Crateriforma spongiae: one gene and its partner. Each later gene encodes a partner of the first gene's protein in a complex. Links are inferred from orthologs where the notes say so. Each region holds a gene or a part of one and is shown on either strand. Other genes may lie near its edges.

Region 1 (3,274 bases):
GCTTGGCCGGACGAGAAAACCCAGCGAACGGGGCTGGTCATTGATTTAAACGAGGCGCCGCTGCGGGAGCTGAATTTGTTGCCGGGGGTCGGTCCCGTTCTGGCCGGCCGCATTTTGTCGGATCGTCAGGCTCGCGGGCCATTTTCCGATTTGAACGATCTGGCGCGGGTGTCCGGGATTGGTCCCAAGACAATTGAGCGGATTCGCCCCTATGCTGTCGCTCAGGCGGCGTCTGGTTCGGCAACTGCCGATTCTCCTGTGCCCGACGGCTTCGTCGCCGCCCATCCTTAGTTGTCATCGGTGATGGAACAACTTGCGGGTCAGCGGGTACGCTGGGCATCCCGTGGGTAGAGTTTTTCGGCGTTCGGCCGAAACGCTTCGTTGGGATTTTTGGGCCCTTCACGCCCGCACGCCCTGGTTCGATCCATTGCCGTCAATCCAAAGCGTCTGATGACCACTGATTCGTCGACCGATTCCACTGCCAAGCTGCCCCGCGCCGATTTCCATTTGGCGTGTCCTTTCCCGCCGGCCGGTGATCAACCGCAAGCGATCGAGAAGCTGACGCGAGGGTTTGAAAGTGGTCGAGATTCGCAGGTTCTGTTGGGAGCGACGGGCACGGGGAAGACTTACACCATGGCCAACGTGATTGCCAACGTCGGCCGGCCTGCGATCGTCTTGAGTCACAACAAAACGCTGGCGGCCCAGTTGTATGCCGAGTTCAAGGAGTTTTTTCCTGAGAACGCGGTCCACTACTTCGTCAGCTACTACGACTATTACCAACCCGAGGCCTACATCCCCCAACGTGACGTCTACATCGAAAAGGATGCGTCGATCAATGAGGAGATCGATCGTTTGCGGCTGGCGACGACCAGTTCGCTGGTCAGCCGCCGGGATGTTGTGATCGTCGCCTCGGTCAGCAGTATCTACGGCTTGGGTTCGCCGGAAGATTACAAGCAACTGATCGTGGGATTGCGTGTCGGTGAAAACACGCGACGCGATCATCTGCTGTTGAAGCTGGTCGACATCCAGTACGACCGCAACGACGTCGCCTTTGAACGTGGCAAGTTTCGAGTGCGGGGCGATTCGATCGAGCTGTGGCCCAGCTATGAAGAATTCGCCTATCGCATTGAAATGTGGGGCGATGAAATCGAAAAGATCAGCATCATCAAGCCAGTCAGCGGCGAAGTCATCAAGGTCGTTGATCAGCTTTATATCTATCCGGCCAAGCACTTTGTGATGCCGGAGGATCGCATTCAACGCGCATTGCGTGTGATTCGCGAAGAGCTGGCGCAACAGTTGGAGACGTTTCAAAAGCAGGGCAAGCTGTTGGAAGCCCAGCGGTTGTCAGCCCGGACCAAGTTCGATTTGGAAATGTTGGCCGAAGTTGGGCATTGCCCAGGGATCGAAAACTACAGCCGCCCGTTGTCGGGCAAGCCACCGGGGGCGACCCCCGATACGTTGTACGATTTCTTTCCCAAGGACTTCATCACCTTTATCGACGAATCGCACGTGACCGTTCCTCAAGTTCGGGCGATGTATGCCGGCGACCGCAGCCGCAAGTTGACGCTGGTGGATCACGGATTTCGGTTGCCCAGTGCGCTGGACAACCGGCCGCTGAAGTTCGAGGAATGGGAACAGCGGAATCACCAGATTTGTTTCGTCAGCGCGACGCCGGCCGAATATGAACTGGGGCGAACCCGCGGCGAGGTGGTCGAACAAATCATTCGGCCGACTGGATTGTTGGATCCGGTGGTCGAGGTGGTTTCCGCTCGCGGCCAGGTTGCTCATTTGTTGGAGGAAATTCGCGACCGAGCGGCCAAGAACGAACGTGTCTTGGTGACGGCGTTGACCAAACGCCTGGCCGAAGACCTTTCCACATTCTTGCAAGAACAGAACGTGCGGTGTCGATGGCTGCACAGTGAATTGAACGCGTTCGAACGCGTGGATTTGTTGCAGGAGCTTCGCAGCGGCGTGTTCGATTGTCTGGTCGGCGTGAACTTGTTGCGCGAAGGCTTGGATTTGCCCGAGGTTTCCTTGGTCGCGATTTTGGATGCCGACAAAGAAGGTTTCCTGCGCAGCGAGACATCGCTGGTTCAAACGATCGGTCGTGCCGCTCGGAATGCCAATTCAAAGGTCATTTTGTACGCCGACAAAGTCACCGAAGCGATGCAGCTTGCGATCGACGAAACGGAACGACGCCGCAAATTGCAGATCGAATACAACCGCGAGCATGGGATTGTCCCCAAGACCGTTTTGAAAACGATCCGGCCGGGAATCGAATCCGAAGCGGCCAAGCACCGCAGAACCACGGCGGCGGCCAAAGAGGAAGAAGAAGCCGTTTACATCACGATCGAGTATGTCGACGCGCTGGAGCAAGAGATGCTGGCGGCAGCGGAAGACTTGGAATTCGAGCGTGCCGCGGCGTTGCGGGATCGCGTGATGCAGCTGAAAGACAACATCGGAAAACCGCTGTCGGAGATCGAACAGGATTCGTCCGGTTCGGGCAATGTCGGACGTCAGCGGAAACGTCGCAAAGGTCAACGCCAAGGATCGGGCCGGACAAAGGTGCCGCGGCCCAAGCGTGGATGATGGTTTGCGAATCGTTCCAACCGATGCATCGCAGTGACGCATCGTTTGGATTTTCATCCCATTGGATTAACGACCGACCAAACGGAATTCGATCGCCGACGACAGGATGAATCCGTCGTCGGTGCCCAGTTGGCCGTTTTGATAGCTGGCCATGTCCGACAGGAACTCAAACTTCATCATCGGGCGTGCCGCAACGCCGAAGAAGCAAGCTTCGGTACGCAGGGCGACCGAATAGGTGGTCGTGAATTCATCGATCGTTTCGACCGGCCCGGCTGCGGGCGTGAAGGTGCCGTTCAGGTCATACAGCCCCAGGCCAAAATCGATCCAAAACGGACGGTGACCGAACATGGATTCGAATCCAGCGACGACTTTACCGCCCGTGTAGTCGTTTTCCAGGTTGGTGCCGGCGAAGTCTTGGTCGAAGGTCATTTGGCTGAATCCGCCACCGGCCGAAAGGTCGGCAAAGCTGAATTCCCACGTGTCACGCAGCAAACCTTCGTAGCCGAACAGGCTGGTATCGCCCGCGTCGCCGTAAAAGATCGAACCTTCGATGCTGGTGCGATAGCCGTCAAAGCGGTGATGACCACGCAGGCGGGCCAAGAACCCGTAGTCGTCTTGGTCATCGCTTGCCGCGCCGACTTCATAGGTCGGAAGGAACGGGGCCCAGCTGCCGACGGAGCCACTG
Region 2 (3,344 bases), on another replicon or contig:
GTCGGCGACGTCGAACCTTACACGACACCCAACCTGTAAAGCCTCGCACACAGCGATCTGACCACTTTCTGACCGAAAGTTTGCGAACAGCCCGAACCGGCAACGGTTCGGGCTTTTTTTGATTGGCCACCATCCCATCGACAGGTCACGCCACTTTCCGTCGCCGACGCCGATCGATTCACCGCGTTTTTTTGCGGTCGGCGTCCTGTTCACCCCGCTCAAGCGGTGGGACAGGATCTGGGGCAAACGTTAAACTTGTTCAGGTACCGGCGGGCCGCCGTGATCTGGATTCCTGTTACGGGATCCGGGCAGACCGGCACGCCGATTCTGATTCGATGACTTCAACGTTTGGCAACGCCTCGGCCATGGATGCGATTCTCCGAGACCTGACCCCGCCCCAACGCGAAGCGGTCCAGCACATCGACGGTCCCTTGCTGATTCTGGCCGGACCGGGCAGCGGTAAGACCCGGGTGGTCACCCACCGCATCGCCAACCTGCTGCACCACGGAATCGACGCCCACCAAATCTTGGCGTTAACGTTCACTAACAAGGCGGCCGACGAAATGCGAACTCGGGTGCAAGGTCTTGCGCCCGGGCGTCCCGTTTGGATGGGGACTTTTCACCGGTTTTGTGCTCAACAGCTGCGTCGCTATGCATCGATGGTGGGGCTGTCGGAAAACTATTCGATCTATGACACGTCGGATTCGAAACAGGCGATGAAGCGGGCCATCGAAGCCGCCGGCGTCAGCACGACTCACACGTCGCCCGAACAGATCGCCGCGTCGATCAGCCATGCCAAGAACCGGTTGATCCCGCCGGAAATGATGACCGACGCTTCATCGATGACCGCCCGCGATGCGATCGCCGCACGCGTCTATCCCGTCTATCAGCAACAACTGTTGACGTCCAACGCGGTCGACTTTGATGACCTGCTGTTCCACTTTGCAAGATTGCTGCGCGAAAACCCCGACGTCCGCAGCAGCCTGGACCAGCACTATCGCTACATCATGGTCGACGAATACCAAGACACCAACTTGGCCCAATACGCCATCGTCCGCGCTTTGTCGATCCAACAGCCGAACTTGGCCGTCACCGGCGATCCCGACCAGTCGATCTACGGTTGGCGCGGCGCGGATTTGAATAACATCCTGGACTTCGAAAAAGACTATCCCAACGTCACCACCGTTCGGCTGGAACAGAACTATCGCAGCACCCCGAACATCTTGCGTGTCGCCGACCAACTGATCCGCTTCAACCGTCGACGCAAGCACAAGGAATTGTTCACCGATCACCCCGAAGGCGATCCGGTCGTTCTGCGGATTTATGAAGACGGTTATGAAGAAGCCGACGACATCGCGGACCAAATCCTCGATGCGATTCACAACGAAGGCTTGCGGCCGCGTGATTTCGCTGTGTTCTGCCGAATGAACGCGCTGACCCGATCGCTGGAACATGCGATGCGAAAGCGGGGCTTGCCCTACCAGATCGTCAACGGGTTGGAGTTTTATCAGCGCAAAGAAATCAAGGATCTGTTGGCGTATCTGCATCTGATCAACAACCCCAATCACGACGTCGCCCTGCTGCGGGTGATCAACACACCGACGCGTGGGATCGGCGCGAAAACGATCGCACGAATCCAACAGCATGCCGATCGGCTGGGCATTCCGATGTTGGAAGCCGCCCGACGTGCCGACGAGATCGAATCGCTGCCCAAGCGTTCCGCTTCGATGGTGCTGAACTTCGTGCGTCTGTACGACCGCCTGCGAGTCAAAGCGACCGCGACGCTGGAAGACCTGTTGCGATATCTGGTCGAAGAGACACAGTTCAACGATTACCTGGAACGGACCAGCGTCGAAAGCACGACGAACAATCCGGTTGCCAACGTCGACGAATTGATCAACGCGGCGGTGGAATTCGATCTGCAGCATCCCGACGAAGGCTCACTGGAACTATTCCTGGAACAGGTGGCCCTCGTTTCGGACGTCGACGCGTTCGAAGAATCCGACGATCGGGTGACGTTGATGACGCTGCACGCGGCCAAGGGATTGGAGTTTCCTCGTGTCTTCATCATCGCGGTCGAAGACGAACTGTTGCCCCACCGCAGGTCTCGCGAAACCGAAGCTCAGTACGAGGAAGAACGGCGGTTGTTGTTCGTCGGAATCACCCGCGCCAAACAGTGGCTGCAACTCAGCCACTGTAAACGGCGTAGCATCCGGGGCGACATGCGACCGGTGGTGGCAAGTGCCTTCTTGACCGAATTGCCACGCGATGACATGCGTCTGGTCGAATCCTCCGTCGACCGCGACTTCTTCGAAAACGAATACAGCGACGGCGGCTATCCCGACAGCTGGGATTTGCCGGCAATCCAAGTCGGCGATGATGCAACGGCATCCGATGACCAGACGTCTCAGGTGCAACCACCCGTCATCACCGATGAAGATGTTTGCCAGTTGCCCGATCACGAGGGTGATGACGATGTCGTGCGCGAAGCCGTCGCCACTGAATCGTCGTATCGGCGAACCGCCAAACGCGGAAAAGCCAAAGTCTCCATTGCAGGTGGGCTGAAAACAGCAGCCGACCTGATGGCCGCCGGCGCGACTCCGCCCGGAGCCTACCGCGAAGGCGCCGTGGTCTCGCATCCAAGTTACGGCCAGGGAACGATTGTCGCGGTCAGTGGCCGAGGACCAAAACGTAGTGTGAAGGTAAAATTCGCGGACGAAGAAGCCAGTTTTCTGATCGCCTATGCGGCGGCCGATCTCAGTCTGGTTCAATAGGCAACCCATTCAGCACAAGGCATCCATCCGATGGACACATCCAATCCGCACGGCCGATCGGACGACGGCAAACTGCCCACCGTGGATCCTGTTTCCGGTGACCAGCCCGAGATCCATGGTCACGAAGTCATGCGAATGATGGTCGAAAGCGGACAAGCCTATGACGCCGATTCGCTGCAGACCGCGATCATTGAACGATTCGGCGTCACGGCTCGCTTTTGTACCTGCAGCGCCAGCGGCATGACGGCCGCCGAACTGGTCGTCTTCCTGGACCAACGCGGCAAGCTAACCCCGACCGACGGCGGCTTCACCACCACGCCCGACAAAATCTGCGACCACTAAAACCTCGCCGCCGCCATCCGTAGCTGGATGCGCCAGCATTCAGCCCCCTGCCCTCACCGCCGCCACCCGTAGCTGGATGCGCCAGCATTCAGGCGCCACTTCACCAACCCATCGAACCGGGGCCACCCTTAAACGGACCCGCCAAGTTCGGTGTCACCCATCCGCCATAAAAACCGCCCGGCTGAGGCGACGCCTGCCAATCGCCGACGTAACACTCATCCACCTTGC

What was found.
Region 2: the proteins of uvrB (region 1) and HFP54_RS14770 are in contact, whole or in part, in a crystal structure (PDB 7EGT), measured with the Thermus thermophilus proteins. The link is inferred for Crateriforma spongiae from one-to-one orthologs. Residues at the interface, in WP_096411307.1 of Thermus thermophilus: Glu23, Leu25, Arg26, Asp27, Gly28, Glu29, Arg30, Phe31, Arg55, Glu326, Asp327, Phe328, Glu379, Ser382, Gln383, His398, Gly400, Arg401; in WP_096412145.1 of Thermus thermophilus: His654, Arg656, Phe657, Gln666, Asp668, Glu669, Lys680, Arg681, Leu682, Ser683, Lys685, Tyr686, Ala687.

Annotation. Positions count from the first base shown.
Region 1 is NZ_JAAXMS010000001.1:425,680-428,953, forward strand. What follows is about bases 69-3,019. They hold uvrB (excinuclease ABC subunit UvrB), read left to right. Parts: upstream 69-450; coding sequence 451-2,589; downstream 2,590-3,019. Other genes in these bases: HFP54_RS01590 (ComEA family DNA-binding protein), read left to right, coding at 69-291; HFP54_RS01600 (hypothetical protein), read right to left, coding at 2,656-3,019. In the rest of the region: more of HFP54_RS01590, read left to right, coding at 1-68; more of HFP54_RS01600, read right to left, coding at 3,020-3,274. UniProt on the Escherichia coli protein: The UvrABC repair system catalyzes the recognition and processing of DNA lesions. A damage recognition complex composed of 2 UvrA and 2 UvrB subunits scans DNA for abnormalities.
Region 2 is NZ_JAAXMS010000005.1:161,762-165,105, forward strand. What follows is about bases 49-3,069. They hold HFP54_RS14770 (ATP-dependent helicase), read left to right. Parts: upstream 49-365; coding sequence 366-2,774; downstream 2,775-3,069. Other genes in these bases: HFP54_RS14775 (YecH family metal-binding protein), read left to right, coding at 2,886-3,069. In the rest of the region: HFP54_RS14765 (hypothetical protein), read left to right, coding at 1-39; more of HFP54_RS14775, read left to right, coding at 3,070-3,116; HFP54_RS14780 (DUF427 domain-containing protein), read right to left, coding at 3,217-3,344. UniProt on the Escherichia coli protein: A helicase with DNA-dependent ATPase activity. Unwinds DNA duplexes with 3'-5' polarity. Translocates on single-stranded DNA with 3'-5' polarity. Initiates unwinding more efficiently from a nicked substrate than double-stranded DNA.